Regions from separate parts of the Bradyrhizobium sp. 62B genome, predicted to be linked through region 3. Evidence: predicted binding sites of a transcription regulator. Region 3 holds the regulator's gene; each other region holds the start of a gene.
What was found. The regulator PhoB, encoded in region 3, activates phosphate uptake and scavenging genes when phosphate is short. The targets are predictions, from matches to a motif close to TGTCATNNANCTGTCAT.
Positions count from the first base shown of each region.

Region 1: ML401_RS01880 (DUF2794 domain-containing protein) is a predicted target of PhoB. The motif match lies at 5,563-5,579, and genes of this name have one in related genera.
Region 2: ML401_RS19700 (DUF47 domain-containing protein) is a predicted target of PhoB. The motif match lies at 4,202-4,218, and genes of this name have one in related genera.
Region 4: ugpB (sn-glycerol-3-phosphate ABC transporter substrate-binding protein UgpB) is a predicted target of PhoB. The motif match lies at 4,430-4,446, and genes of this name have one in related genera.

Region 1 covers NZ_CP092841.2:385,150-392,823, reverse strand. Annotated here, with positions in the region: gene ML401_RS01900 (ABC transporter ATP-binding protein) at 1-533, shown strand, start outside; gene ML401_RS01895 (ABC transporter permease) at 530-3,100, shown strand; gene ML401_RS01890 (Bax inhibitor-1/YccA family protein) at 3,382-4,173, shown strand; gene ML401_RS01885 (GNAT family N-acetyltransferase) at 4,490-5,020, shown strand; gene ML401_RS01880 (DUF2794 domain-containing protein) at 5,128-5,502, opposite strand; gene ML401_RS01875 (thioredoxin family protein) at 6,095-6,871, opposite strand; gene acnA (aconitate hydratase AcnA) at 7,102-7,674, opposite strand, start outside.
Region 2 covers NZ_CP092841.2:4,164,116-4,171,789, reverse strand. Annotated here, with positions in the region: gene ML401_RS19725 (ABC transporter ATP-binding protein) at 1-197, shown strand, start outside; gene ML401_RS19720 (ABC transporter ATP-binding protein) at 190-936, shown strand; gene ML401_RS19715 (ABC transporter substrate-binding protein) at 973-2,196, shown strand; gene ML401_RS19710 (branched-chain amino acid ABC transporter permease) at 2,271-3,134, shown strand; gene ML401_RS19705 (branched-chain amino acid ABC transporter permease) at 3,136-4,104, shown strand; gene ML401_RS19700 (DUF47 domain-containing protein) at 4,260-4,904, shown strand; gene ML401_RS19695 (inorganic phosphate transporter) at 4,917-5,924, shown strand; gene sugE (quaternary ammonium compound efflux SMR transporter SugE) at 5,917-6,231, opposite strand; gene ML401_RS19685 (peptide chain release factor 3) at 6,403-7,674, shown strand, end outside.
Region 3 covers NZ_CP092841.2:6,996,828-7,004,501, reverse strand. Annotated here, with positions in the region: gene pstS (phosphate ABC transporter substrate-binding protein PstS) at 1-677, shown strand, start outside; gene pstC (phosphate ABC transporter permease subunit PstC) at 853-1,842, shown strand; gene pstA (phosphate ABC transporter permease PstA) at 1,847-2,692, shown strand; gene pstB (phosphate ABC transporter ATP-binding protein PstB) at 2,689-3,510, shown strand; gene phoU (phosphate signaling complex protein PhoU) at 3,522-4,238, shown strand; gene phoB (phosphate regulon transcriptional regulator PhoB) at 4,276-4,983, shown strand; gene ML401_RS33650 (GcrA family cell cycle regulator) at 5,056-5,568, opposite strand; gene ML401_RS33645 (aspartate aminotransferase family protein) at 6,026-7,231, shown strand; gene argF (ornithine carbamoyltransferase) at 7,231-7,674, shown strand, end outside.
Region 4 covers NZ_CP092841.2:112,501-120,174, forward strand. Annotated here, with positions in the region: gene aroA (3-phosphoshikimate 1-carboxyvinyltransferase) at 1-1,073, opposite strand, end outside; gene ML401_RS00490 (TIGR02300 family protein) at 1,234-1,641, shown strand; tRNA gene ML401_RS00495 (tRNA-Ala) at 1,737-1,812, shown strand; gene ML401_RS00500 (MarR family winged helix-turn-helix transcriptional regulator) at 1,857-2,318, opposite strand; gene ML401_RS00505 (organic hydroperoxide resistance protein) at 2,474-2,899, shown strand; gene ML401_RS00510 (CaiB/BaiF CoA-transferase family protein) at 3,077-4,282, shown strand; gene ugpB (sn-glycerol-3-phosphate ABC transporter substrate-binding protein UgpB) at 4,501-5,817, shown strand; gene ugpA (sn-glycerol-3-phosphate ABC transporter permease UgpA) at 5,868-6,749, shown strand; gene ugpE (sn-glycerol-3-phosphate ABC transporter permease UgpE) at 6,749-7,597, shown strand; gene ML401_RS00530 (sn-glycerol-3-phosphate import ATP-binding protein UgpC) at 7,611-7,674, shown strand, end outside.

The DNA of each region.
Region 1 (7,674 bases), 680 kb from region 3:
TGATGGTGATGGCGGGGCTGGAGCGTCCTGATAGCGGAGAGGTGGTGGTGAATGGCACGCCTTTCAATGCCCTCGACGAGGACGCGCTGGCGCGCTTCCGCGGACGCCAGGTCGGCATCGTCTTCCAGTCCTTTCATTTGATCCCGACCATGACCGCGCTCGAGAATGTCGCGGTGCCGCTCGAGCTTGCCGGCAATCCCGACGCGGCAAAGCGCGCGGCGCAGGAGCTGCAATCGGTCGGGCTCGGCGACCGCCTGCATCATTATCCGACACAGCTCTCGGGCGGCGAGCAGCAGCGCGTGGCGCTGGCCCGCGCGCTGGTGCCCGATCCCGCGATCCTCGTTGCCGACGAGCCGACCGGCAATCTCGACGAGGCCACCGGAAAACAGATCGTCGATCTCCTGTTCAGCAAGCACGCCGAGCGCGGCATGACCCTGGTGCTGGTGACGCACGATTCCTCGCTCGCGCATCGCTGCGACCGCGTGATCCGCCTGCGCTCGGGCCGCATCGACACGCAGTCGGCGCCGGCATGAGCGCGGCTGCCGAACCCTTCGCGAAGCCGGGCGGCGTCGCGCTCTCGCTGCGTTATGCGCTGCGCGAATTACGCGGCGGCCTGCGCGGCTTCTACGTCTTCATCGCCTGCATCGCGCTCGGCGTGATGGCGATCGCCGGCGTTGGCTCGGTGTCGGCGAGCCTGTCCGACGGCCTGGCCCGCGAGGGCCGCACGCTGCTCGGCGGCGACGTCTCCTTCGTGCTGTTTCAGCGCGAAGCGAAACCCGACGAGGTCGCTTTCCTGCGCTCGCGCGGCGCCGTGTCGACCGCCGCCACCTTGCGCGGCATGGCGCGCGCGGCCGACGGCCAGCTCGCACTGGTCGAGATGAAGGCGGTCGACGACACCTATCCGATGCTGGGCCAGCTGACGCTGAAACCGCAATTGCCGATGTCGGACGTGCTCGCGGAGCGCGACGGCGCGTTCGGTGCGGCCGCCGATCCGACGCTGCTGGCGCGGCTGTCGCTGAAGACAGGCGACCGCGTCACCATCGGCTCGGCGACCTTCCAGATCCGCTCCACCGTCGAAGCCGAGCCCGACAAGCTCGCCGGCGGCATCGGCTTCGGCCCGCGCTTCCTGATCAGCCAGGAGGCCTTGCGCGCCACCGGCCTGATCCAGCCCGGCAGCCTGGTGCGCTGGGTCTACCGGGTGAAGCTGCCCGACGTCGCCAACAACGAGCGCGCCACCGAAACCTTCATCGCGGATGCGCGCAGCGCCGCGCCGCAAGCCGGCTGGGAGATCCGCAGCCGCTCCAACGCCTCGCCGCAGCTCGAGCGCAACATCAACCGCTTCACGCAGTTCCTGACGCTGGTCGGACTTGCCGCGCTGCTGGTCGGCGGCGTCGGCGTCGCCAATGCCGTGAAGAGCCATATCGACCGCCGGCTCGAAGTGATCGCGGCCCTCAAGGCCGTGGGCGCCACCGGGCGCGACGTGTTCGGCATCTATCTCGCACAGGTCCTCCTGCTCGCCGCGATCGGCTCGGTGATCGGCCTTGCGCTCGGCGCGGCGATGCCATTCGCCATCGTCGGCCTGTTCGGCAAGCTGCTGCCGCTGCCGGTGGTGCCGGCCGTGCATGCCGACGAGCTCGCGCTGTCCTTCATCTACGGCCTCCTGACGGCGCTGGCCTTCGGCCTGTGGCCGCTCGGACGCGTCCACGACGTGCCGGTGGCCGCGCTGTTCCGCGACACCATCAGCTCGGAATGGCACCGGCCACGCGCGGGCTATCTCGTGTTCATGGGCGTGGTGATCGCGCTGCTGATCGCGGTTGTCATCGGGCTCTCCTTCGACAAGCGCATCGCCGCGGTGTTCGTGGCCTCCTCGGTCGTCGTGTTCGCCCTGCTGCGCGGCATTGCCGCGCTGCTGATGGGTATCGCGCGGCGGCTGCCGCGGACGCGGCTGCCGATGCTGCGGCTTGCGATCGCCAACATCCACCGACCGGGCGCCCTGACGCCCTCGGTCGTGCTGTCGCTGGGCCTCGGGCTCGCCGTGCTCGTCACCATCACCCAGATCGACGGCAATCTGCGGCGGCAGTTCCTCGCGGCCCTCCCCGACCAGGCGCCATCCTTCTTCTTCATCGACATCCCGAGCGCGCAGGCCGAGCAGTTCGACCTTTACCTGCGCAAGATCGCGCCCGGCGCGACGGTCGAGGACGTGCCGATGCTGCGCGGACGCATCGTCGCCGCGCGCGGGCTGCGCGCCGAGGAGCTCAAGCCGTCGACCGATTCCGAATGGGTGCTGCAGAGCGACCGCGGCCTGACCTACACCGGCGAGCTGCCGAAAGGCTCCAAGGTGGTCGAGGGCGAATGGTGGAGCGCCGACTATTCCGGCCCGACGCTGGTGTCGATGGAGAAGAAGATCGCCGACGGCCTCGGCCTCAAGCTGGGCGACGAGATCGTGGTCAACGTGCTCGGCCGCGACATCCCGGCCAAAATCGGCAATCTGCGCAGCATCGACTGGCAGGGACTCGGCATCAATTTCGTCCTCGTGTTCTCGCCGAACGCCTTCAAGGGCGCGCCGCACACCCATATCGCGACGCTGACGGAACCGGGCGGAAATGCGGCAGGCGACGGCAAGATCATCAAGCAGGTGGCCGACGCCTATCCGATGGTGACCAGCGTGCGCGTGCGCGAGGTGATGCAGACGGTCGGCGCGGTGGTGACCAATCTGGCGCTGGCGATTCGCGGCGCCAGCGCGGTGACCCTGATCTCGGCGATCCTGGTGCTGGGCGGGGCTCTCGCCGCCGGCCATCGCCACCGGGTCTACGATGCCGTGATCCTGAAAACGCTGGGCGCGACGCGGCTGCGGCTGCTGAGCGCCTATGCGCTCGAATATCTCCTGATTGGGCTCGCCACCGCATTGTTCGGCGTGATCTCCGGCAGCTTGGCTGCCTGGATGATCGTGACGCGGCTGATGACGCTGAGCTTCGTCTGGCAGGCCGGCAGCGCGGCCGGAGTCGTCGCGGCCGCGCTCGTCGTTACGGTCGGGCTCGGGCTCGCAGGCACGCTGCTGGCATTGAACAAAAAGCCCGCCACGGTGTTGCGGAATTTGTGACAAATGGTAGCGGCTGGCCGCATTGATGCGGAATCGCACGATTCCCGCGATTAACTACGACTGCTCGTCAGGTTCGCGTCAGGATTGCCGCCAAGGGCGACATTCAGCCGCGCGTGGAAGGTTGCAGCGAATGTGTTAGTTTCCCACATATCGAGTGGGTTCGGAGCCCCGATTGTTAGCCAAAATTTAGTCGGTTGGCATCGGTATCCGAGATAGAGTTTGACGAACCGGCGGCACGGCGACCCCAGTGCCGGACCGGACCAACCAACGGGAATTCGACCATGTCGGACCTAGACCGTAACTACGCTTCTCCTTTCGGCAGGGCCGCCGGGCGTGTTGACGCCGCGACGGTCGATGCCGGCCTGCGCGCCTACATGCTGCGCATCTACAACTACATGAGCATCGGCCTCGCCATCACCGGCCTGGCCGCGCTCGGCGTCTACATGGCTGCCGTGACCGACGTTCCGACGGCGGAATCCGTCCGCGTCGGCAAGCTGTTCCTGACGCCGTTCGGCTACGCGATGTTCGTCAGCCCGCTGAAATGGCTGTTCATGCTCGCGCCGCTGGCCATGGTGTTCGTGATCTCGGCGGGCATCAACCGTCTCGCGCCCTCGACGGCCCAGATCCTGTTCTGGGTGTTCGCGGCGCTGATGGGCATCTCGCTGTCGTCGATCTTCCTGGTGTTCACCCACACCTCGATCGTGCGGGTGTTCTTCATCACCGCGGCGACCTTCGGTGCGCTGAGCCTCTACGGCTACACCACCAAGCGTGACCTGACCGGCATGGGCTCGTTCCTGTTCATGGGCCTGATCGGCATCATCATCGCGAGCCTGGTGAACCTGTTCCTGGCGAGCTCGATGCTGCAGTTCATCGTGTCGGTGGTCGGCGTGCTGGTGTTCGCGGGCCTCACCGCCTGGGACACCCAGCGGCTGAAGAACGACTACATCTACGGCTATGCCTCGGCCGGCGGTGACATCGCAGAGCGTGCGGCCATCACCGGCGCCCTGTCGCTGTACCTGAACTTCATCAACCTGTTCACGCTGCTGCTGCAGCTGCTCGGCCAGCGCGACTAAGCGACGGACAGAGCGAACGACACGAACCCCGGCCGAAAGGCCGGGGTTTTTGTTTGGGCGGGAGCACCGTTCCCGTAGCCCGGATGAAGCGCAGCGCAATCCGGGAACGTCGCATCAGCCGATATACCTGTCCCGGATTTCGCTGCGCTCCATCCGGGCTACAAGAGATGCCTTTCCCTTCATTACGAAGTCCGCGAAGCAATCCAGAGTCCCTCCGCAGATGCATTTCTGGATTGCTTCGCTTCGCTCGCAATGACGACGTGGAAAGGCCGTTCGCCTCTTCCAGCCGTCCCGGGAACGCTTTAATCTTCGCCCCATGACCGCAGCAGACATCCGGCCCACAACCGAGGCCGACCTTCCCGCCATCACCGCCATCTACCAGCAGGCCGTCCGCGAGGGCACCGCCACGTTCGAGCTGGAGCCGCCCGACCTCTCGGAGATGACGCGCCGCTATCGCGCGCTTGTCGATGGCGGCTATCCCTATTTCGTCGCCATGCTCGACGGCCGCGTTGCCGGCTATGCCTATGCCGGCGCCTACCGGCCGCGGCCGGCCTATCGCTTCACGGTCGAGAACTCGATCTATCTCGATCCCGCCTTCCATCGCCGCGGCGTCGGCTCAGCGTTGCTGGAGCGGCTGGTCGCCGAATGCGAGGCGCGCGGCTTTCGCCAGATGATCGCGGTGATCGGCGATTCCGCCAATGCCGGCTCGATCGGCGTGCACACCAAGGGCGGCTTCAAGATGATCGGCACGCATCGCAATGTCGGGCTGAAATTCGGCCGCTGGCTGGACACGGTGATGATGCAGCGCGACCTCGGCGAGGGCGCGAGCACGGTGCCGGGGAAGTAGGAAGCTCTTGTAGCCCGGAGGGAGCGAAGCGCAATCCGGGACAGGTCCATCCGCTGCTACAACGGCCCGGATTGCGCGTCGCTCCATTCGGGCAACGGGGTCAGTGGCTACACCACCGCCAGTTTCCGGTCGATCACCAGCAGCACGCGCTCGAGCTCGTGGCCGCGGCGCAGGATCAGGCCCGTCGCCGAGATCACGCTGTACATGCCCTGCTTGCGCGCCAGCCGTGGATCCTTCTCGATGCGATAGATCGGCACTTCCGAGGCACGGCGATAGACCGAGAACACCGCGCGGTCCTTCAGGAAGTCGATGGCGTAATCGCGCCACTCGCCGTCGGCGACCATGCGGCCGTAGAGATTGAGAATGCGGTGCAGCTCGAGCCGGTTGAACGTCACCCGGCTCAGTTGTTGCGCATTCGCAGCGGCGGGGCGCGCCGCCGCGCGCTGCTCGCTCGGATCGGCATCCTCCGACATCAGACTCATGGAGAGCCTCCTCATCGCACGACTTGAACCCAGTCCGCGAACCGTCCCCGGAACCGGAGCATGACAATGGTATGATTGCGCCATCCGTCCCTCGCTGCAAGGCTCTTGATGGAACTCGCCCGCCTTCATTCAACCGATCGAATCAGGTGCGATGCCGGGCACACGCAAAGGTGGAACTCTGTCGCGGCAAACCGTCACGGGATCGTTAGAAGGAATCATAGTCTCGCCGCTTTTCCGCCTAGCGACTGCCGCCCTGCACTGCGAAAAGATTCATGTGCGTTGACCCGGTCCTTTTGGTTCCGGATTCCTCAGCCCCCAGCCCCCCGGGGTCGAACAGGATCGGGTCTGTACGCACGACAAGGAGGGCCAACGCAAGTTGGTCCTTTTTTGTTTGTGTCGGGATGTTGCTGGCGCGCTGTCATTCCGAGGCGCGCCTCTTGGCGCGAACTACGATGCGCAATTGCGCATCTGAGAATCCATTTCTCAGCTCGTCCATAGATAGATGGATTCTCAGTTGCGCAATTGCGCACCCTAGCTCGCGCTTCGCGCGCCCGGAATGACGAGCAACAATTGCCGAGATGCTGTGCTTACTTCAATGCAGCGACGTGTACGCCGCGCCGAGCATCGGGCCCGGCCGCTCGCGGCTGCCGTCCTGGACGTAGACCACCGCGCCGTCGACGCCGTCGCGCGTCAAATTCTCGATCGGCACCGTCCAGCTTTCCGAACGTCCGGTCCAGTCACCGACCTTGAGCAGGTTGCGCACCACGTTGTGATAGGTGACCTGCTGCCCGCGATTCTCGCCGCGGGTGATTGCGATCGGGACCGACTTGGCGATCGAGCAGATCCAAACCTCGCCATGCGAGACGGCCGGCTCTTTGCTCGCGGCCACCGAGACGTTGATCTGCTTGCCCGCGAGCGACATCGTCACCGGCACGCTCATCACGCCCACACCTTTGTCGGTCTTGCCGATCGCATTCTCGATGCTGGTACGGTCGCTGCCGATGACATGGGTGGAGCCGTTGACCACGACCTGCGGGGTGTAGACCTCGCGGTCGCCGCGCATCTTCGAATAGGCACGCTGTCGTGCAGAGAAGCGCGAATCCGCCAGCGTGTCCTTCCAGCCGAGATAGTCCCAATAGTCGATCGGCATGCTCAGCGCGATGATCGACGGATCCTTGGAGAGATCGCCGATGATCTGATCGGCGGGCGGACAGGAGGAGCAGCCTTGCGAGGTAAACAATTCGACAACGGCGCGGGGATCGGCAGAGGCGGGAACGACGACGGCGACGATGGCACAAAGACCGAGAGCACTCGACCAGAGGGCACCGGACCAACGTGAAACCAGATGAGAAGCCGTCATTGTTGTCATGTCGAACGTCACACACCGTCACTCGTGGAGGGGGATCTTATCGCCTGATGGTCACCGTAGTCTTACGGGGCACGATACTTCATCCGCCCAGATAACCGCCCAAGGACCGTTTTCCGCCGCGCGGGCCCATCCGAACGTGCCGCAAACGCATGAAAGGCGGCCTTGTGATAGGCCGCCTTCATTTAACCTTCTACTCACTTCGCAGTGAGCCACCGTTCACAAATCCGCGCTTAGGCCGCGAGCTTGCGCAGCACGTAGTGCAGGATACCGCCGTTGCGGTAGTAGTCGAGCTCGTCCAGCGTATCGATGCGGCAGAGCAGCGAAACGCGCTGCAACGAGCCGTCGCCGGAGACGATCTCGGCGGTCAGCTTCTGACGCGGCTTGAGGTCGCCCTGCAGGCCGCGCAACGTGACCTTCTCGTCGCCCTTCAGGCCGAGCGACGACCAGGAGGTGCCTTCCTCGAAGGTCAGCGGCAGCACGCCCATACCGACCAGGTTGGAGCGATGGATGCGCTCGAAGCTCTGGCAGATCACGGCGCGCACGCCGAGCAGACGCGTGCCCTTGGCAGCCCAGTCGCGCGAGGAGCCGTTGCCGTATTCGGCGCCGGCGAACACCACCAGCGGCACCTGCTCCTGCTGGTACTTCATCGCGGCGTCGTAGATCGACATCTGCTCGCCGTCGGGCCAGTGCTTGGTGAGACCGCCTTCGGGGATGTTGCCGTCGGCGCCCTTCAACATGAAGTTCTTGATGCGGATGTTGGCGAAGGTGCCGCGCATCATCACTTCATGGTTGCCGCGGCGCGT
Region 2 (7,674 bases), 2.8 Mb from region 3:
AGATCGCGGCGCTGATCAAGCGCATCTCCGCGAAATATACCATCCTGATGGTCGAGCATAACTTGAGCGTCGTGGCCAACCTCTCCGACATCATCACCGTGCTGACGCGCGGGCAGGTGCTCGCGCAAGGTCATTACAGCGAGCTCACCAAGGACGAGCGCGTCAAGGAAGCCTATCTGGGAGCCGGTCATGCCTGACACTGCGATCGCCGAGGCTCCGGCCAAGGCTGCGACCGGCGGAAATGTCCTTCAAATCCGCAACCTCGAAGCCTGGTACGGCGAGTCCCACATCCTGCACGGGATCAACTTCGACGTGAACGCAGGCGAGGTCGTCACCCTGCTCGGGCGTAACGGCGCCGGCAAGACGACCACGCTGAAGTCGATCATGGGCATCATCGGCAAGCGGACCGGCTCGGTGAAGTTCAACAACCAGGAGATCATCCGCGCGACCTCCGACAAGATCGCGCGCATGGGCATCGCCTTCTGTCCGGAAGAGCGGGGCATATTCTCCAGTCTCGACGTGCGCGAGAATCTGATGCTGCCGCCGGTGGTCCGTGCAGGCGGATTGCCGCTCGAGCAGATCTTCGAGCTGTTCCCGAACCTGAAGGAACGGCTCTACAGCCAGGGCACCAAGCTGTCCGGGGGCGAGCAGCAGATGCTCGCGATCGCGCGCATCCTGCGCACCGGCGCGAGTTTCCTGATGCTGGACGAGCCGACCGAGGGCCTCGCGCCCGTTATCATTCAGCAGATCGGCCACACCATTGCGCGGCTCAAGAAGGAGGGCTTCACGATCCTCCTGGTCGAGCAGAATTTCCGCTTCGCGTCGACCGTCGCCGACCGCTATTACGTGGTCGAGCATGGCAAGATCATTGACGGATTTTCCAATGCCGAGCTTGCCGCCAACATGGACAAGCTCCACACCTATCTTGGTGTTTAGTACAGCCAACGAGAAGAATTCAAAAAGGAAAGTTGCATGAAGACCAGGTCGATTGCGTCATTGCTGCTGACCACCGCGCTGACATTCGCCGCAGTAGGCGTCGCCTCTGCGCAGGACAAGACCGTCAAGATCGGCGCATTGTCCGATCAGTCCGGGCTCTATGCCGACCTCGGCGGTCCCGGCTCGACGCTCGCGGCGCAGATGGCCGTTGAGGATTCCGGCCTCGCTGCGAAGGGCTGGAAGATCGACATCATCTCCGGTGATCACCAGAACAAGCCCGACATCGGCACCGCGATCGCGCGGCAATGGTTCGACGTCGACAAGGTCGACATCATCGTCGACGTGCCGAATTCCGGCGTGGCGCTCGCCGTCAACAACGTCATCAAGGAAAAGAACGGCGTCTACATCAACTCAGGTGCGGCGACGTCCGACCTCAGCAACGCGCAGTGCTCGCCTAACACCGTGCACTGGACCTACGACACCTACATGCTGGCCCACACCACCGGGCAGGCGCTGGTCAAGGCGGGGGGCGACAGCTGGTTCTTCCTGACCGCCGACTACGCCTTCGGTGCTGCGCTCGAGCGCGACACCACCGCGGTCGTCACCGCCAACGGCGGCAAGGTGGTCGGCGGCGTCAAGCATCCGCTGAATACGCCGGACTTCTCGTCCTTCCTGCTGCAGGCGCAGTCGTCCAAGGCCAAGATCATCGGTCTTGCCAATGCCGGCGGCGACACCACCAACACCATCAAGCAGGCGGCCGAGTTCGGCATCGGCAAGGGTGGCCAGAAGCTCGCGGCGCTCCTGCTCTTCCTCACCGACATCAAGGCGATCGGCCTGGAGACGGCGCAGGGCCTCAACTTCACCGAGACGTTCTACTGGGACATGAACGACCAGACCCGGGCGTTCTCCAAGCGCTTCGCCGCAAAGATGAAGAACAACGCGCCGCCCACCATGGTGCAGGCCGGCGTCTATGCGGGCGTGCGCCACTATCTCAAGGCGCTCGAAGCCCTCGGCGGCAATCCGCATGACGGCGTCAAGATCGTCGAGAAGATGAAGTCGATGCCGACGGAGGACGATCTGTTCGGCAAGGGCGAGATCCAGCCCAACGGCCGCACCATCCACAACGCCTACCTGTTCGAAGTGAAGAAGCCCTCGGAGTCCAAGGGACCGTGGGACTTCTACAAGCTGGTCGGCACGGTGCCGGGCGACCAGGCGTTCACGCCGCTGTCCGAGAGCAAGTGCGCGCTGCTCAAGAAGTAAGATGACCGCCCGCAGGCCTTGAAGGCTTGCGGGCGACTTTCAAGGGAACGCCGAAGGGACCGGGTGCGGGATCGATGCAGGCTCTATACGCTCAGCTACTGGTGGGACTGATCAACGGCTCGTTCTACGCGCTGCTCAGTCTCGGGCTTGCCGTGATCTTCGGCATGCTAAACATCATCAATTTCGCCCATGGCGCGCTCTACATGATGGGCGCCTTCGTCGCCTATTTCCTGCTCAACCTCGGCGGCATCAACTATTGGTGGGCGCTGTTGCTGGCCCCCATCATCGTCGGCATCTTCGGCATGATCCTGGAACGGACCATGCTGCAATGGCTGACCGGGCTCGACCACCTCTACGGCCTGCTGCTGACCTTCGGCATCGCGCTGATCGTGCAGGGCGTGTTCCAGAACTACTTTGGATCGTCGGGCCTGCCTTACGCCATTCCGGATCAGCTCAAGGGCGGCATGAATCTCGGCTTCATGTTCCTGCCGATCTATCGCGGCTGGGTGGTCGTATTCTCGCTGGTGGTCTGCATCGCGACCTGGTTCTTGATCGAGAAGACGCAGCTTGGCGCTTACCTGCGCGCCGCCACCGAAAATCCGACGCTGGTGCGCGCCTTCGGCATCAACGTGCCGCGCATGATCACGCTCACTTATGGCCTCGGCGTCGGTCTCGCCGCGCTGGCCGGCGTGCTCTCGGCGCCGATCAACCAGGTGCGGCCGCTGATGGGCGCCGACCTCATCATCGTCGTGTTCGCCGTGGTCGTGATCGGCGGCATGGGATCGATCATGGGCTCCATCATCACCGGCTTCGCGCTCGGGGTGATCGAGGGGCTGACCAAATATTTCTACCCTGAGGCCTCCAATACCGTCGTGTTCGTGCTGATGGTGCTGGTGCTCCTGGTGAAGCCAACGGGATTGACGGGAAGGGCGGCCTGATATGACAACCCTGACGGACAACACGCTGCCGGCAACCCCGCGCGCGATGCGCGACGAGATGATCGTTTTCGTGGTGATGGCGCTGGTATTGGCATCGGTGCCATTCACGGGCGTCTACCCGTTCTTCGTGATGCAGGCGCTGTGCTTTGCGTTGCTCGCCTGCGCCTTCAACCTCTTGATCGGCTACGGCGGCCTGCTGTCGTTCGGCCACGCGATGTTCCTGGGGACGGCCGGCTATTGCAGCGCCCATGCGCTGAAGGTGTGGGCGTTGCCGCCCGAGCTCGGCATCCTCGTCGGCATCGCCGCGGCTTTCGTGCTCTCGCTCATCACGGGTTTCATCTCGATCCGCCGCCAGGGCATCTACTTCTCGATGATCACGCTGGCGCTGTCGCAGCTCTTGTACTTCATCTACCTCCAGGCCCCCTTCACCCACGGTGAGGACGGCATCCAGGGCATCCCGCAGGGGCGCATGTTCGGCATCTTCGATCTGTCCAAGCCGACGGTGCTGTATTACGTCGTGCTGGTCGGGTTCCTCGCCGGCTTCCTCCTGATCTTCCGCATCATCAACTCGCCGTTCGGCGAGGTCCTAAAGGCGATCCGCGAGAACGAGGCGCGGGCGATCTCGCTCGGCTACCGGACCGACCAGTACAAGTTCCTGGCCTTCGTGCTGTCAGGCACGCTGGCCGGTTTTGCCGGTGCGCTGAAGGTGTTCGTGGCGCAGAACGCCTCGCTTACCGACGTCCATTGGTCGATGTCCGGTGAGGTCGTGCTGATGACGCTGGTCGGCGGCCTCGGCACTATCTTCGGCCCCGTGGTCGGCGCCTTCGTGATCATTGCCATGCAGCAATATCTGGCGGGTTTCGGCCAATGGGTGACGGTGATCCAGGGCTCGATCTTCGTGATCTGCGTGCTCACCTTCCGCCGCGGCGTGATCGGTGAAATCGCGCATTACTTCCGGCGATCGCTCTAAGTCATTGATTTGAAGTGAGTTTACCTGCCGCGTGAAAGCGGTGGATGATCCGGCTCCGCGGGCGTGAGATGACACGCGCGCGGATCGAAAATGGTCTATGACAGTTTCATGACGGCCCCTCCGGCCGGGCCATTTCCAACCGGTAGCCTATCCCCATGATGCGATGGTTTCGCGCTTTCCTGCCCAAGGAAGAACGGTTCTTCGACCTGTTCGACCGACATGCCCAGACGGTGATCCAAGGTTCGATCGCGCTCCAGGGCATGCTCAACGGGGGCGAGGAAACGCCGGTCTACTGCCAGCGCGTCAACCAGTTCGAGAACGACGCCGACAACATCACCCGCGAGGTGCTGACGGCGGTGCGCCGCACCTTCATCACCCCGTTCGACCGGGGTGACATCAAGAACCTCATCACCTCGCTGGACGACGCCATCGACCAGATGCAGCAGACCGCCAAGGCCGTGATGCTGTTCGAGGTCCGCAGCTTCGAGCCGCCGATGCGTGAGATCGGCGGGCTTCTGATCGAATGCGCCAATCTGGTCGGCCGCGCGCTGCCGCTGATGCAATCGATCGGCCCGAACGTGGCGATGCTGACCGCGATCACGGAAGAGCTGGGCAAGCTGGAAGGCCGTGTCGACGATCTCCACGACATCGGCCTGAAGGAGCTGTTTCTCAAGCATCGCGACGGCAATGCGATGGACTTCATCGTCGGCGTCGAGATCTATGATCATCTGGAGAAGGTCGCCGACCGTTTCGACGACGTTGCGAACGAGATCAACAGCATCGTCATCGAGCAAGTGTAGGGCAGGATTGCTGTGGACGCCGCGTTGGGTCTTCCCATCCTGGTCGGCTTGATCGCCGTCGCGCTGCTGTTCGACTTCCTGAACGGCCTGCATGACGCCGCCAATTCGATCGCGACCATCGTCTCGACCCGCGTGCTGCGGCCGCAATTCGCGGTGTTCTGGGCCGCGTTCTTCAATTTCGTTGCCTTCATGGTGTTCGGGCTGCACGTCGCCCAGACCATCGGGACCGGCATCATCGATCCCGCGATCGTCGACGCCCAGGTGATCTTCGCGGCACTGGTCGGCGCCATCGTCTGGAACCTCGTGACCTGGGCGCTCGGCATCCCATCCTCGTCGTCGCATGCGCTGATCGGCGGGTTATTCGGTGCGGGCGTGGCCAAAGCCGGGATCTCCGCGGCGGTCTGGAGCGGATTGTCCAAGACGGTCATTGCGATCGTCCTGTCTCCGCTCGTCGGCTTCGTCCTTGCGATGGTGCTGGTTGCAATCGTCTCCTGGGCGTCGGTGCGCTCGACGCCATTCGCGGTCGATCGCGCCTTCCGCATCCTGCAATTCGCCTCGGCCTCGCTCTATTCGCTCGGCCATGGCGGCAACGACGCGCAGAAGACCATGGGCATCATCGCCGTGCTGCTCTATTCGCAGGGCCATCTCGGCGGCGAATTCTTCGTACCATTCTGGGTGGTGCTGTCGTGCCAGGCGGCGATGGCGATGGGCACCTTGATGGGCGGCTGGCGCATCGTCCGCACCATGGGCCTGCGCATCACCAAACTGACGCCGATGCAGGGCTTTTGCGCCGAGACGGGGGGCGCCGCGACCCTGTTCATGGCGACCTTCCTCGGGGTTCCCGTCTCGACCACCCACACCATCACCGGCGCGATCGTCGGCGTCGGCGCCGCCCGCCGCCTTTCGGCGGTGCGCTGGAACGTCGCCAGCTCGATCGTCTATGCCTGGGTCATCACGATGCCGGCGTCCGCCATCGTCGCGGCGCTGACCTGGTGGGCGGTCAAGATCTTCGTCAAGTAACCAACTTCAGCCCGACGATCCCGGCGACGATCAGCCCGATGCTGGCAAGACGCAGGGCCGTGGCGGGCTCGCCAAACAGGATGATGCCGAGGGTCGCGGTGCCGACCGCACCGATCCCGGTCCATACCGCATAGGCGGTTCCGACGGGCAGCGATTTGAGGGCGAGGCCGAGCAGGATGACGCTGCCGGCCATGGCCGCGAGCGTGACGACGGACGGAACTAGCTTGCTGAAGCCTTCTGTGTATTTCAGGCCGATCGCCCAGGTAATCTCGAGAAGTCCGGCGACGAACAGGATGATCCAGGCCATGACGACCCTCCGTTCAAGGCAGGGTCGTCCCCGCGGGCTGATGTGTTGATGAGCGGGAAGGTCGTCCTTCCCCAGGATTGATCGTCAAGCCGATATGGGGCTGGCCGAAGGGCTCCGCAATCGCCAATTGAGGCTTGATCAGGCCCATTTTCCCTGTCAAACGCTGCCGCTATGTCCGACATCGCCATCACCTCCGCCGAATCGCCGGCCCGTTCGCCGCTTGCCGCTGAAGTGGCGCGACGGCGGACCTTTGCGATCATCTCCCATCCTGACGCCGGCAAGACCACACTGACCGAGAAGTTGCTGCTGTTCGGCGGCGCCATCAACCTCGCAGGTCAGGTCAAGGCCAAGGGCGAGCGGCGCAACACGCGCTCGGACTGGATGAAGATCGAGCGCGAGCGCGGCATCTCGGTCGTGACCTCGGTGATGACCTTCGAGTTCGAGGGACTCGTCTTCAACCTCTTGGACACGCCGGGCCACGAGGACTTTTCGGAAGACACCTATCGCACGCTGACGGCGGTCGATTCCGCCGTCATGGTGATCGACGCCGCCAAGGGCATCGAGGCGCGCACCCGGAAACTGTTCGAGGTGTGTCGCCTGCGCGACATCCCGATCATCACCTTCATCAACAAGATGGACCGCGAGAGCCGCGACGTCTTCGAGCTGCTCGACGAGATCGAGAAGACCCTGGCGCTCGACACCACGCCGATGACCTGGCCGGTCGGCCGCGGCCGCGACTTCCTCGGCACCTACGACGTCGTCAATGGCGGCGTGCGCCTGCTCGAAGGCGGCGGCGCCAAGACCGGCGCGGCACAGCAGATCGCGATCGAGGAACTCGCCAAGCTCAACGCCAATCTCGACGTCTCCGCCGTGAAGGACGAGCTGGAGCTCGTCACCGAGGCCTCGAAGCCGTTCGAGCTGGAAGCGTTCCGCGAGGGCCATCTGACGCCGGTCTATTTCGGCAGCGCGCTGCGCAATTTTGGCGTCGGCGATCTCCTGGAAGGCCTCGGCAAGTTCGCGCCCGAGCCGCGCGCGCAGGACAGCGACCAGCGCAAGGTCGAGGCCACCGATCCCCGCATGAGCGCCTTCGTGTTCAAGATCCAGGCCAACATGGATCCGAACCACCGCGACCGCATCGCGTTTGCGCGCCTCTGCTCGGGCAAGCTCAGCCGCGGCATGAAGGCGAAGCTGGTGCGCACCGGCAAGAGCATGCCGCTGTCGAGCCCGCAATTCTTCTTCGCGCAGGACCGCTCGGTCGCGGATGAAGCCTTCGCCGGCGACGTCGTCGGCATTCCCAATCACGGCACGCTGCGCATCGGCGACACGCTGACCGAGGGCGAGGATTTCAACTTCGTGGGCGTGCCGAGCTTCGCGCCGGAAATCGTCCGCCGCGTCCGGCTCACCGATGCGATGAAGGCGAAGAAGCTGAAGGAAGCGCTGCAG
Region 3 (7,674 bases):
AGCTGGTGTTCGACGGCGAGACGCTGGCCAACATCTATCTCGGCAAGATCACCAAATGGGACGACGCCGCGATCAAGAAGCTCAATCCGAGCGCGAAGCTGCCCTCGGAAGCCATCACCGTCGTCCGCCGCTCGGACGGTTCGGGCACCACCTTCAACTTCACCAACTATCTCTCCAAGGCTAGCGCGGACTGGAAGAGCAAGGTCGGTGAGGGCACCGCGGTCGAGTGGCCGGTCGGCGTCGGCGCCAAGGGCAATGAAGGCGTGTCGGGCAACATCAGCCAGACCAAGAACTCGATCGGCTATGTCGAGTACGCCTATGCCAAGCAGAACAAGCTGACCTACACCGGTCTCGTCAACAAGGCCGGCAAGCTGGTGCAGCCCACCGTCGAAGCCTTCCAGGCGGCCGCCTCCAACGCCGACTGGGCCAAGGCGCCCGGCTATTACGTCATCCTGACCGACCAGCCCGGCGAGAAGTCGTGGCCGATCACCGCGGCGACCTTCATCCTCATGCACAAGTCCGCGACCGACAAGGCGGCCTCGCAGGAAGCCATCAAGTTCTTCCGCTGGGCCTTCAAGAACGGCGGCAAGGCGGCTGAAGAGCTCGACTACATCCCGATGCCGGACAGCGTCGTCCAGCTGATCGAGAAGACCTGGGCTGCCGAGATCAAGAGCTAAGCGCTCTCCTCTCGTGTCCCGCACGCGCTGCAACGTGAAACGTTGCGGCGCAGAGCCGGGACCCACAAACGCTAGGCCCCGGATCGGCGGCGCACCGCTACGCGCTGCACCGCATCCGGGGCACAAGACCAACAAAAAAGTGTAGTCTTTGGTACAGGGGATCGGCGTGGCAGAAATGGCCGTTCAGAGCGATGTAATCGACGACGCCGGACCGTATGACCGCGCCAAGGCCTTGAGCGCGTTCAAGCTCGGCGACGTCACCTTCTACTGGATCACGCGGCTGTCCGCGATCTCTGTGCTGCTCATTCTCGGCGGCATCATCATCTCGCTGATCGTCGGCGCGTTCCCGGCGATCAAGGAATACGGCCTCTCCTTCCTGTGGACGCAGCGCTGGGCGCCGTCCGCCGATCCGCCGGTGCTCGGTGCGCTCGGGCCGATGTACGGCACGCTGGTCACCTCCTTCATCGCGATGCTGATCGCCATTCCCGTCGGCCTCGGCATCGCCATCTTCCTCACCGAGCTCTGCCCGCAATGGCTGCGCCGCCCGATCGGCATGGCGATCGAGCTGCTCGCCGGAATCCCGTCGATCATCTACGGCATGTGGGGCTTCTTCGTGCTGGGGCCGTTCCTGGCCAACACCTTCCAGCCCTTCATGATCAGGATCTTCGACGGCGTCCCCGTGCTGGGCGCGATCTTCGCAGGTCCCCCGTCCTATCTCAGCCTGTTCAACGCCGCGCTGATCCTCGCCATCATGGTGCTGCCCTTCATCACCTCGATTTCGGTCGACGTGTTCAAGACGGTGCCGCCGGTCCTCAAGGAAGCCGCCTACGGCGTCGGCTGCACCACCTGGGAAGTCGTCCGCAGCGTGGTGATCCCCTACACCCGCGTCGGCGTCATCGGCGGCGTCATGCTGGCGCTGGGCCGCGCGCTCGGCGAGACCATGGCGGTGACCTTCATTATCGGCAACTCGTTTCGCATCTCGTCGTCGATCTTCGCCCCGGGCACCACGATCTCGGCGGCGATCGCCTCCGAATTCGCCGAGAGCGACGGCCTGCATCAGTCCGGCCTGATCCTGCTCGGCTTGCTGCTGTTCGTGCTGACGTTCTTCGTGCTCGCGGCGGCGCGGCTGATGCTGATGCGGCTGGAAAAGAAGGCGGGGAACTAGCGCCATGAATCCGATCTATTCACGCCGCCGCCGCAAGGATTTCATCATCCGCGGTCTTTGCTTCGCGGCCGCCGCCTTCGGTGTCACCTGGCTCGCGCTGATCCTGATCACGCTGCTCTACAACGGCGTGGCGGGCCTGAACGTTCAGCTCTTCACCGCAGACACGCCTCCGCCCGGCTCGACCGAGGGCGGCCTGCGCAACGCCATCGTCGGCTCGATCATCATGACCGTGCTCGGCGTCGGCATCGGCGCGCCGCTCGGCCTGTTCGCCGGCACCTATCTCGCCGAGTACGGCCGCAACGACAAGCTGACCTCGGTGATCCGCTTCATCAACGACATCCTGCTCTCGGCGCCCTCGATCATCATCGGCCTGTTCATCTACGGCGCGGTGGTGGTGCCGATGCGCGGCTTCTCGGCGATCGCGGGCGCGCTGGCGCTTGCCGTGATCGTGATCCCGGTCGTGGTGCGCACCACCGAGGACATGCTGCTGCTGGTGCCGAACCCGCTGCGTGAAGCCGCCAGCGCGCTCGGCCTGCCGCGCTCGCTGGTGATCAAGCGGATCGCCTATCGCGCGGCGCGCTCCGGCCTCATCACCGGCGTGCTGCTGGCCACCGCGCGCGTCGCCGGCGAGACGGCGCCGCTGCTGTTCACCGCGCTGTCGAACCAGTTCTTCAGTCTCGGCCTGGACAAGACGATGGCGAACCTTCCAGTCACCATCAACAACTTCGTGCAGAGCCCCTACGCCTATTGGAAGCAGCTCGCCTGGAGCGGCGCCCTGCTGATCACCCTGACCGTGCTTGCCCTGAACATTGGCGCCCGCATCATCGGCGCCGAGAGGACTGCAAAATGAGTGAAATCTCTGTTTCCGTCAGCGCGCCGAGCGTTCACCCCGGCTCGCAGCCGCTGCCCGAGGCGCCAGCCAAGGTCACCGCGCGCAACCTGAATTTCTACTACGGTGAGCACCACGCGCTGAAGAACATCAATCTGACGCTCGGCGCCAATCGCGTCACGGCCTTCATCGGCCCGTCGGGCTGCGGCAAGTCCACGCTGCTGCGCATCTTCAACCGGATGTACGACCTCTATCCGGGACAGCGCGCCACCGGCCAGCTGTTGCTCGACCACACCAACATCCTCGATCCCAAGCTCGACCTCAACCTGCTGCGCGCCCGGGTCGGGATGGTATTCCAGAAGCCGACGCCGTTCCCGATGACGATCTACGAGAACATCGCCTTCGGCATCCGCCTCTACGAGAAGATCTCGAAGTCCGAGATGGACGACCGGGTCGAGAAGGCGCTGCGCGGCGGCGCGCTGTGGAACGAGGTCAAGGACAAGCTCAACGCCTCCGGCCTGTCGCTGTCCGGCGGCCAGCAGCAGCGCCTGTGCATCGCCCGCACCGTCGCGGTGCGGCCTGAAGTGATCCTGTTCGACGAGCCCTGCTCGGCGCTCGACCCGATCTCGACCGCCAAGGTCGAGGAGCTGATCCAGGAATTGTCCGAGAACTACACGATCGCGATCGTCACCCACAACATGCAGCAGGCGGCGCGCGTCTCCGACAAGACCGCCTTCATGTATCTCGGCGAGCTGATCGAGTTCGACGACACCAGCAAGATCTTCACGTCGCCGAGCGATCGGCGTACGCAGGATTACATCACCGGCCGGTTCGGCTGAGGAGACGCAACATGGGTTCTGAACATACCGCAAAGGCTTTCGACACTGACCTCCAGGAGCTCACCCGCCTGGTCGCCGAGATGGGCGGAATCGCCGAGCGCATGATCGTCGATTCCGTCGGCGCGCTGATCCGCCGCGACGTCGCGCTCGGCCAGCGCGTCGTCACCATCGACGCCGATCTCGACGCGCTGCAGAAGCGCATCGAAGAACGCGCCGTGCTCACTATCGCCCGCCGCCAGCCGATGGCGGTGGATCTGCGCGAGATCGTCGGCGCCATGCGCGTCGCGACCGACCTCGAGCGCATCGGCGACCTCGCCAAGAACATGGGCAAGCGCGTCGCCGCGCTGGAGACCGACTTCCATCCGCTCAAGCTGTTCCGCGGCCTCGAGCACATGACCGACCTCGTGCAGCAGCAGGTCAAGTCGGTGCTGGATGCCTATGCCGCGCACGATCTGCCGGCGGCGATGGCGGTGTGGAAGGGCGACGAGGAAGTCGACGCGATCTGCACCTCGCTGTTCCGCGAGCTCCTCACCTACATGATGGAGGATCCGCGCAACATCTCGTTCTGCATCCATCTGATGTTCTGCGCCAAGAACATCGAGCGGATCGGCGACCACGCCACCAACATCGCCGAGACCGTGTTCTACATGATCGAGGGCCAGGCGATCACCGACAAGCGGCCGAAGGGCGACATGACGACCTTCGCCACGACGGTCCCGAATACCTGAAGACTTGATATCCGAAGACCTAAGGAGCGACGACACCATGGGCGCACGCATTATGGTGGTTGAGGACGAGGAAGCTCTCACCGAGCTTCTGCGTTACAACCTCGAAGGCGACGGCTATGACGTCGAGACGGTGATGCGCGGCGACGACGCCGACACCCGCCTCAAGGAGCACATTCCCGATCTGATCGTGCTCGACTGGATGCTGCCGGGCCTCTCCGGCATCGAGCTGTGCCGGCGCCTGCGCACCCGGCCCGAGACCAAGCAGCTGCCGATCATCATGCTCACCGCGCGCGGCGAGGAGAGCGAGCGGGTGCGCGGCCTTGCGACCGGCGCCGACGACTACATCGTCAAGCCGTTCTCGGTGCCGGAGCTCTTGGCGCGCGTGAAGGGCCTGCTCAGGCGCGCCAACCCCGAGCGGCTCGCGACCGTGCTGGCCTATGGCGACATCGAGCTCGATCGCGACAAGCGCCGCGTGGCGCGCTCGGGCCGCCCGATCGATCTCGGCCCGACCGAATATCGGCTTCTGGAGTTCTTCCTGGAGCATCCCGGCCGCGTGTTCTCGCGCGAGCAGCTGCTCGACAGCGTCTGGGGCCGCGACATCTATATCGACGAGCGTACCGTCGACGTCCATATCGGCCGCCTGCGCAAGCTGCTCAATCTCGGCCGCGAGCAGGACCCGATCCGCACCGTCCGCGGCGCCGGCTACGCGCTGGATGATCGCTTTGCGAAGGCTGAGCAGACGTAGGACCTGCTTCCGTAATCCAACAAAAAGCGCGCCAGCTGACGCGCTTTTTCGTCTCGATGCCTAAGACCGTGTTTACCGCGGGCCCGGCTTCGCCGGTGCGCGCCGGCGATCCGCTGCCGGCTGATACGCCACGCGCGAATGCTGGGCGCAGTAGGGCAGGCCGGACAGCGCCTTGCCGCCGCAGAAGAAGAAATCCGGGCTCGAGGGATCGCCGACCGGCCAGTGGCAGGTCGCCTCGTTGAGCTCGAGCAGCGACAGCCGCTGGCTCATCGGCACCACGTTGTCGTAGGTGACCGGTTCGGCCTCGACTTCGACCTCGAAGGCCTGCGCCAGTGCGGTGTTGCCGCGCGCAATGGGGCGGGTCACCCGCATCATGTGCTGCGCCGGGCGTGCCTTGCGCGGCCGCGGCGCGGCCGACGAAGGGCTCTTGGCGCGGCCGGACAGGCCGAGCCTGTGCACTTTGCCGATCACGGCATTGCGGGTCACATTGCCGAGCTCTGCTGCGATCTGGCTGGCCGACAATCCGGCCTCCCAGAGCTTTTTCAGCTGCTCGACGCGATCGTCGGACCAGGTCAAAACCGTCATTGCACCCTTTCCCTCGCTGCGCTTCTGCCATCCTGGCGGTCCGTGCGGCGAATGCCTAAGCCTCAAAAACCCGTGCCGTCAGAATCCCTTAAGGCTCGCCGGGCGCGCTACTCGCGCCCGAACGTTTACGCCGGTACATGAGGACTCTTGGGATCAGAACTGCTGCACGAGATGTCGTATCTGACAGCCCAAACGCTACAATATGGCGTGACTCACGCGCAAGAGTCCGCCGACTCGCTTCCACATGTTCCGTGGTGTAAAACCCGCAAAATCGCCACCGCAAGACTACGGAATCTGCGTTTCCCGAGGCTTTCGGGCGGCATTGACACCCGTTTCACCAGGCCTAAGATAGTCCCGCGTGCCGCCCTTAAAAGGCGGCACGTTTCGTTTTCCGGGCCGGTCAATGGTGCGTTGCGCAATGCACGCCCCACACCGTCCGCAACATCAAGTGACCGTCATGACTAACAGCGTAGCCCCGCATTTGCTCCCCGTTTTCGCCAGGGCCAACCTCGGTTTTGAGCGCGGCGAAGGCTGCTGGCTGATTGCGACCAATGGCGATCGCTATCTCGATTTCACCTCGGGCGTTGCTGTGAACGCGCTCGGCCACGCCCATCCCGCGCTGGTCAAGGCGTTGCAGGAGCAGGCGACGAAGCTGTGGCACATGTCGAACCTGTTCCAGAGCCCGGACGGCGAGAAGCTCGCCGCGCGCCTGTGCAACGAGAGCTTTGCGGACTTCGTGTTCTTCTGCAATTCCGGCGCCGAGGCGCTGGAGGGCGTGATCAAGCTGGTCCGCCATCATCACTTCTCCAAGGGCCATCCGGAACGTTACCGCATCATCACCTTCGAAGGCGCGTTCCACGGCCGCACGCTGGCGACCTTGGCTGCGACCGGCTCTGCAAAATATCTCGAAGGTTTTGGACCGCCGATGGACGGCTTCGACCAGGTGCCGCATGGCGACCTCGAAGCCGTCAAGAAGGCGATCGGCCCCAACACCGCCGGCATCCTGATCGAGCCGATCCAGGGCGAGGGCGGCGTGCGGTCGGCACCTCCCAATTTCCTCAAGGCGCTGCGCCAGCTTTGCGACGAGAAGGGGCTGCTGCTCGCCTTCGACGAGGTGCAGACCGGCATGGGCCGCAGCGGCGATCTGTTTGCCTACAGGCGTACCGGCGTGACGCCTGACGTGATGTCGCTGGCCAAGGCGCTCGGCGGCGGCTTCCCGATCGGCGCGGTGCTGGCGACCGCGGATGCGGCGGCCGGTATGGGGCCGGGCTCGCACGGCTCGACCTTCGGCGGCAATCCGCTGGCGATCTCCGCGGCCAACGCCGTGCTCGACGTCATGCTCAAGCCAGGCTTCTTCGACCACGTGCAGAAGATGTCGCTGCTGCTCAAGCAGAAGCTCGCCTCCGTGATCGACCGTCACCCCGACATCGTCAGCGAAGTGCGCGGCGAGGGCCTCCTGATCGGCATCAAGGCCGTCGTGCCCTCGGGCGATCTCGTGGCCGCCTTGCGCGACGAGAAGCTGCTGACCGTCGGCGCCGGCGACAATGTCGTGCGCTTCCTGCCGCCCCTGATCGTCACCGAAGCCGAGATCGAGGACAGCGTCATCAGGCTCGAGCGTGCCTGCTCCGCATTGGCGGCCGGCCAGACCAAGCGGGCAAGCTGATGAGCAAGTCCCCGAAGCATTTCCTCGACATCAACGAGCTCCCGCTGTCGGAGCTCAAGCGCATGCTCGCGGCGTCAAGCGCCATGAAGGCCAAGCAGAAGGCGCAGCAGCCGGTGCGGCCGCTCGAAGGCAAGACGCTGGCGATGATCTTCGAGCGCCCCTCGACGCGGACGCGGGTGTCGTTCGACGTCGCCATGCGCCAGCTCGGCGGCGAGCCCATCATGCTCACCGGCGCCGAGATGCAGCTCGGCCGCGGCGAGACCATCGCCGACACCGCGCGCGTGCTGTCGCGCTATGTCGACGCCATCATGATCCGCATCCTCAACCACGATGCGCTGCTGGAGCTCGCGGCCAACGCCACCGTGCCCGTCATCAACGGCCTGACGCGGCGCTCGCATCCCTGCCAGGTGATGGCCGACCTCATGACCTATGAGGAGCATCGC
Region 4 (7,674 bases), 410 kb from region 3:
TCGGATTCCTTGACGCGCAGCTCCTGGAGGCCGCGCATGATCGTCGTGCCTTCGGCGAAGGATGCCGCCACGGCCAGCACCAGATATTCGTCGATCATCGATGGAGCGCGTTCGGGCGGCACCTCGACCCCGCGCAGTTTCGAGGCGCGCACGCGCAATTGCGCCATCGGCTCGCCGGCGTCACATCGGACCTCGCTTTCCTCGATCGAGGCGCCCATTTCGCGCAGCGTCGTGAGAAGACCGGTGCGCAGCGGGTTGGTCATGACATCGGACAGGACGACATCCGAGCCCTCGACGATCAGCGCTGCGACGACCGGGAAGGCCGCCGAGGACGGATCGGCGGGCACCACGACGGTGGCGCCATGCAGTTCGGGCTGGCCCTTGAGCGTGATGCGGCGGCCGTGCTGGCCTTCCTGCGCCGAGGTGATGTCGGCGCCAAAATGCTTGAGCATCAGCTCGGTGTGGTCGCGGCTGGCCTCGCTCTCGATCACGGTCGTGGTGCCCGGTGCGGCGAGGCCGGCCAGCAGCACCGCCGACTTGATCTGGGCCGAGGCGACCGGGGTCGTGTAGGTGATCGGCAGCGGATCGCGCGCGCCCTGAAGGGTCAGGGGCAGACGACCACCCTCGCCACCGGAGATGACCTTCGCGCCCATCTTTTCCAAGGGATCGAGGATCCGGCGCATGGGGCGGCTGCGCAGCGAGGCATCGCCGTCGAAAACTGCCGAGATCGGGCAGCCGGCGACGGCGCCCATGACCAGCCGGCAACCGGTGCCGGAGTTGCCGAAATCCAGGGGGGCCTTGGGCGTGGCGAAGCCCGCGACGCCCACGCCGTTGACCTTCCAGGCAAAATCCCCGGTGCGCTCGACCCTGGCGCCCAGCGCCTGCATCGATTTGGCAGTGTTGAGGACGTCCTCACCCTCGAGCAGGCCCGAAATCCTGGTCTCGCCGACCGCGAGCGCGCCCAGGATCAGCGCGCGGTGGGAGATCGACTTGTCGCCGGGCACCCGTACTTTCCCGGTCAGGGGACCGCTGGCGCGAGACTGAAGCGGCCTCGGTTGGTCGGAATGAGTCAAGATTGTGTCCTTGGATGAGCCCTGAGGGGACTGCGGCGCAGGTACCACATGGTCCGCGCCCCGTCACGGGCATGTCGTTCTCCCGTAATGCGCTATTGACAGCGGGCCGCCAACTAGCCAAGTGAAACACCGCTTTTCAGACATTCCCAGGATTCCTGCCGTGGCCAAGTCCGAACTCGGAACCAAACGTATTTGCCCGACCACGGGCAAGAAGTTCTATGACCTCAACAAGAATCCGGTGATCTCGCCCTATACCGGCGAAGTCGTGCCGATCGCCCCGGTGGCGCCGGCGCGTATGCCCCGTGGCGCCGAAGCCCGACACGCGGCGACGGCGGATGCTACGCCCGAGCCCGCAGAGGTCGAAGAGGTCTCGCTCGAGGAGGCTGATGCCGAGGAGAACACCGGCAAGGTCAAGGCCGTGGTGCCCGAATCCGAGGACGATATCGAGGTCGACGAGACCCTCGACGACGACGATGACGATGATTCGACCTTTATTGCCGACGAAGAAGAGGGCGATGAGGACGTAACCGACATCATTGGTGATGTCGGAGGTGATGAAGAGACTTGAGATCAGTCCTGATCTGTGAAAAAGGGTGCACCGCGCGAGTCGCCAGGACTCGCCGGTTGGGGTGATCCACCAGATTTCACCCCGTTAAGGACTAAGGGGCCATAGCTCAGCTGGGAGAGCGCTTGCATGGCATGCAAGAGGTCGGCGGTTCGATCCCGCCTGGCTCCACCAGCCCTTCGCTCGCTTCGAAGGGCAAAGCCGGCTCTGGCGAAACGCTACTCCCCGATCACCGCATTCAGCCGATCCCTGAGCGCCACGATCTCGTCCTTCATCGCCACCAGCTCCGACACCGAGCAATCCGACGCCGCCAGGATCGATTGCGGCACGGCACGCGCCTTCTCCTTCAGGGCATGGCCTTGCGCCGTCAGCGCGATCAGGACCTGGCGCTCGTCCTCGCTGGAGCGGGTGCGCTTCACGAGATGCGCCGCTTCCAGCCGTTTCAGCAGCGGGGTCAGCGTGCCCGAATCCAAGAACAGCCGCTCGCCGATGTCCTTGACCGGCACGTCGTCGCGCTCCCACAGCACAAGCATCACAAGATATTGCGGATAGGTCAGGCCGAGCCGGTCCAGCAGCGGCTTGTAGACGCGGTTGAAGGCGTGCGCGGCCGAATAGACCGCGAAGCAGATCTGGTTGTCGAGCCGCAGCGGCGCGTCCGCTGCCGATGATTTTCGGGGCATGGGAATCTCTTTGGGACTTGTCTCATTCTGGCGCCGCGCGCCGGCACATTCAATTGCGAACAATTAAATGTGAGACGGCGAAATTTCAATTGCGCACAATCTAATTGTCTGCGATATAGATCACACCCCCACCCCAAGACACCAGGAAGACGACAATGTCCGTGAACGTCCTCTACAAGACCAGCGCCAAGGCCACCGGCGGCCGCGACGGCCATGCTGCAACCCTCGACGGCGCGCTCGACGTCAAACTCACCACGCCGAAGGAGCTCGGCGGCGGCGGCGGCGCCGGCAACAATCCCGAGCAGCTGTTTGCGGCCGGCTATGCCGCCTGCTTCATCGGCGCGATGAAGTTCGTGGCCTCGCAGGGCGGCCCGAAGGTTCCCGCCGACGCCTCCGTCACCTCGACCGTCGGTATCGGCCCGCGCTCCGAGGGCGGCTTCGGCCTCGATATCGACCTCGCGGTCTCGCTGCCGGGCCTCGCCCGCGCGGAGGCCGAAGCGCTGGTCGAAAAGGCCCACCAGGTGTGCCCCTATTCCAACGCCACGCGCGGCAATGTCGACGTTCGCCTGACGGTCGTCTGATCGGAACGGCGGATTGGCCGGCCCGAGATCCCCCTCGGGCCGGCCACTTGCGTTGATTTGCCACGCCGCGGGACTGACGCTCGGCGGCGCATACGGCCCTACGCGAGGGCCCATTGCTGGCGCAAACAAACCTCGCTAGGCCTGTGACCAAAGGTCGACACAGGGGAAGCGAAGGCAATGAGTTCTGAAGCCGCCACAGGTGCCATGAGCGGACTGCGCGTCATCGATCTCACGCGCGTGCTCGGCGGTCCCTATTGCACCCAGATCCTCGCCGACCATGGCGCCGACGTGATCAAGGTCGAGCCGCCCGCCGGCGACGAGGTGCGCGAATGGGGCCCTCCTTTCCACGAGGAGGACGCGGCTTATTTCGTCGGCATCAACCGCAACAAGCGCTCGATCGGCCTCGACCTCGCCTCCGAGGGCGGCCGCATCGTGCTGCTCAAGATGCTGGAGACGGCCGACGTCCTGATCGAGAATTTCAAGCCGGGCACGCTGGAGAAATGGGGCATCGGCAACGACGTCCTCAGTAGGAAATTCCCGCGTCTCGTGCATTGCCGGATCTGCGGCTTCGGCGCCGACGGTCCGCGCGGCGGCAATCCCGGCTATGACGCCATCATCCAGGCCATGACCGGCATGATCGCTGCGACCGGCTCGCCCGAGAGCGGGCCGATGCGGATCGGCGTGCCCTTGGTCGACATCACCACCGGCCTTTATGCGGCGATCGGCATCCTGATGGCGCTGTCGGAGCGGCAGCGTTCGGGCCAGGGCCAATTCCTCGAGACCACGCTGTACGAGACCGGCCTTGCCATCATGCATCCGCACACCGCGAATTATTTCATGCATGGCAAGCCGCCCTCGCTCACCGGCAACGAGCACCCGAACCTCGTGCCTTACGCGATCTTCCCGACGAAAACCGACAACATCTTCATCGGCGTCGGCAATGACGGCACCTTCCGCAAGCTCGCCAAGGAGATCGGCAAGCCCGAGCTGGGCACCGATCCGCGCTTTGCCCGCAACAAGGACCGCATCGCCAACCGCGAGGCGCTGCGCGCCGAGCTTGCTGCCGTGTTCCGCCAGCACGAGGCCGAGCCGCTGTGCAATCGCCTGCTCGCCGCGGGCCTGCCCGCGGGGCCCGTGCAGAAGATCGACCAGGCTCTGACCAATCCGCACACGATCGCGCGCGGCGATATCATCGAGAAGGACTGGTACAAGGGCGTCGCCTCCCCGATCCGGCTCGACCGCAGCAAGCCGAGCCTGCGCCGGCTGCCGCCGAAATTCAGCCAGCACGCAGCCGAGGTGCTGGGCGAGTTCGGCTACTCCAGGGCGGAGATCGACGCGATGGTCGAAAAGGGCACGGTCTGCGGCCCCGAGCGCAAGCGGTAGAGGCCACCTCCGTCCAACGAATGATGCCGCACTGCGGCGCGGGCACGATAGTGCACCGCGAACGGAGGAGGCTGGCTGTGGCGTCTTCGCCTATTTGACGACTTCCCATTTAGCAGCGCTTGCTGCTTTCGTTTCTCCCGCTTACACAGTCATGTGAACGTCATATGGCACTGCTAGCGCAAGCGCTTCTTTAGTGACGGGCAAGGGAGGTTTTCTTGATGGCTCTTCGACATTTTGGCACGGCTGCTGCTGTTGCACTCACGGTTGGTCTCGGCGCCTCGCCGGCATTGGCCGTGACCGAAATCCAGTGGTGGCACGCGATGACCGGCGCCAACAACGACGTCATCGTCAAGCTCGCCAACGACTTCAACGCATCGCAGAGCGATTACAAGGTGATCCCGACCTACAAGGGCAACTACGCCGATACGATGAATGCCGGCATCGCGGCGTTCCGCGCCGGCAACGCGCCGCACATCATGCAGGTGTTCGAGGTCGGCACCGCCACGATGATGGCCGCGACCGGCGCCGTGAAGCCCGTCTACAAGCTGATGGCCGAGGCCGGCGAAAAGTTCGATCCCAAGATCTACCTGCCCGCCATCACCGGCTACTACTCCACCTCGAAGGGCGAGATGCTCTCGTTCCCCTTCAACTCGTCATCGACCGTCATGTGGGTCAATCTCGACGAGCTGAAGAAGGCCAATGTCGCGATCCCAAAGACCTGGCCCGAAACGTTTGAGGCCGCCAAGAAGCTCCATGACAACGGTCATGCGACCTGCGGGTTCTCCAATTCCTGGGTCACCTGGGTCAATCTCGAGCAGCTCTCCGCCTGGCACAACGTGCCGCTGGCGAGCAAGGCCAACGGCCTCGACGGCTTCGACACCAAGCTCGAGTTCAATGGTCCGCTCCAGGTCAAGCATCTCGAGAAGCTGGTCGAGCTGCAGAAGGACAAGACCTACGATTATGCCGGCCGCACCAACACCGGCGAGGGCCGCTTCACCTCGGGCGAATGTCCGCTCTATCTGACCTCGTCGGCATTCTTCGGCAACGTCAAGGCGCAGGCCAAGTTCGCCTTCACCGCGGTGCCGATGCCTTATTACCCCGACGCGAAGGGCGCCCCGCAGAACTCCATCATCGGCGGCGCTTCGCTCTGGGTCATGGGCGGCAAGCCGGCCGAGGAGTACAAGGGCGTTGCAAAATTCCTGACGTTCCTCTCGGACACCGATCGCCAGGTCTATATCCACAAGGCCTCGGGCTACCTGCCGATCACCAAGGCGGCTTACGAGAAGGCCAAGGCGGAAGGGTTCTACAAGGACCAGCCATATCTCGAGACCCCGCTGCTCGAGCTGACCAACAAGGAGCCGACCGAGAACTCCCGCGGCCTTCGCCTCGGCAACATGGTTCAGCTGCGTGACGTCTGGGCGGAAGAGATCGAGCAGGCGCTCGCCGGCAAGAAGACCGCCAAGCAGGCGCTGGACGCGGCCGTCGAGCGCGGCAATACCATGCTGCGTCAGTTCGAAAAGACCGCCGTCAAGTAAGGTCACGGATGGCAGGCCGGGCAACCCGGCCTGCCACTCCTGCGGGCATCATGCAAAAGCAAGCCATTTTCCAATCAAAGCTGTTGCCGTATGCGCTCGTTGCGCCGCAGCTCGCGATCGTCCTGATTTTCTTCTACTGGCCGGCCCTGCAGGCCGTGATCCAGTCCTTCCTGCAGCAGGACGCCTTCGGTCTGTCGACCACCTTCGTCTGGTTCGAAAATTACGTCGAGCTGTTCGGGGATTCCGCCTATTTCGAATCGATCCTCCGCACCTTCTTCTTCTCGTTCGCCATCGCGGTCTCGTCGCTGTCGTTCGCGCTGCTGCTCGCGGTCATGGCCGACAAGCCGCTGCGCGGCTCGATGCTGTACCGCACGCTGCTGATCTGGCCCTATGCGGTGGCGCCGCCGGTCGTCGGCGTGCTCTGGATCTTCATGCTGCATCCCTCGCTCGGCGTGATCGCGCGTTATCTGCGCGCCCTGGGCATCGACTGGAATCCGCTGCTCGACGGCGACCAGGCCGCAACGCTGATCATCCTCGCCGCCGCCTGGAAGCAGATCTCCTACAATTTCCTGTTCTTCCTCGCCGGCCTGCAGAGCATCCCGCGCAGCGTGCTCGAAGCCGCCGCGATCGACGGTGCCCGCCCGATGCGAAGGTTCTGGACCGTGACCTTCCCGCTGCTGTCGCCGACCATCTTCTTCCTCCTGGTCGTCAACATCGTCTACGCCTTCTTCGACACCTTCGGCATCATCGACACCATGACCCGCGGCGGCCCCGGCAAGTCGACTGAAACGCTGGTCTACAAGGTCTATTCCGACGGCCTGCTCGGCGGCAATCTCGGCAGCTCCGCGGCGCAATCGGTGGTCCTGATGATCATGGTCATCGTGCTCACCGGCATCCAGTTCCGCTTCGTCGAACGCAAGGTGACGTACTGATGGTCGAGGAAGAGGGCTTTCGGCGCTATGTCGCCCACGTCATCCTCTGGATCGGGATCGCGATCGTCGCGTTCCCGGTCTACATCGCGATCATCGCCTCGACGCAGGAGAACGCGCTGATCGCGAACGGCCAGATGTCGCTGCTGCCGGGCGGCCATTTCTTCGAGACCTACTACCAGACCATCTTCGTCGGCACGAGCGGCTCGACCCGCGAGCCGGTCGGCCACATGATGCTGAACTCGCTGGTGATGGCGCTGATGATCGCGGTCGGCAAGATCGCGATTTCGATCATCTCGGCCTATGCGATCGTGTATTTCCGCTTTCCGCTCCGCATGCCGATCTTCTGGCTGATCTTCATCACCCTGATGCTGCCGGTCGAGGTGCGCATCTATCCGACCTACAAGATCGTCGCCGACCTGCACATGCTCGACAGCTATGCGGGCCTCGCGCTGCCGCTGATCGCCTCGGCCACGGCGACGCTGCTGTTCCGCCAGTTCTTCATGACCGTGCCGGACGAACTCCTGGAGGCCTCGCGCATCGACGGCGCCGGCCCCTTGCGCTTCTTCTGGGATACGCTGCTGCCGCTGTCGCGCACCAACATGGCGGCGCTGTTCGTGATCCTGTTCATCCTCGGCTGGAATCAATATCTCTGGCCGCTGCTCATCACCACCCGCGACGACATGCAGACCATCCAGGTCGGCATCCGCAAGATGATCACCACCACCGACGCGCTGACCGAATGGCCGATTGTGATGGCGACCGCCGTGCTGGCCATGCTGCCGCCGGTGTTCGTCGTCGTCGTGATGCAAAAATTGTTCGTGCGCGGGCTGGTCGAGACGGAAAAGTAAGAAGCGAGTTTTCATGGCTAACGTCACCCTGCGCAACGTCCGCAAGACCTATCCCGGCGGCTTCGAGGCCATCAAGG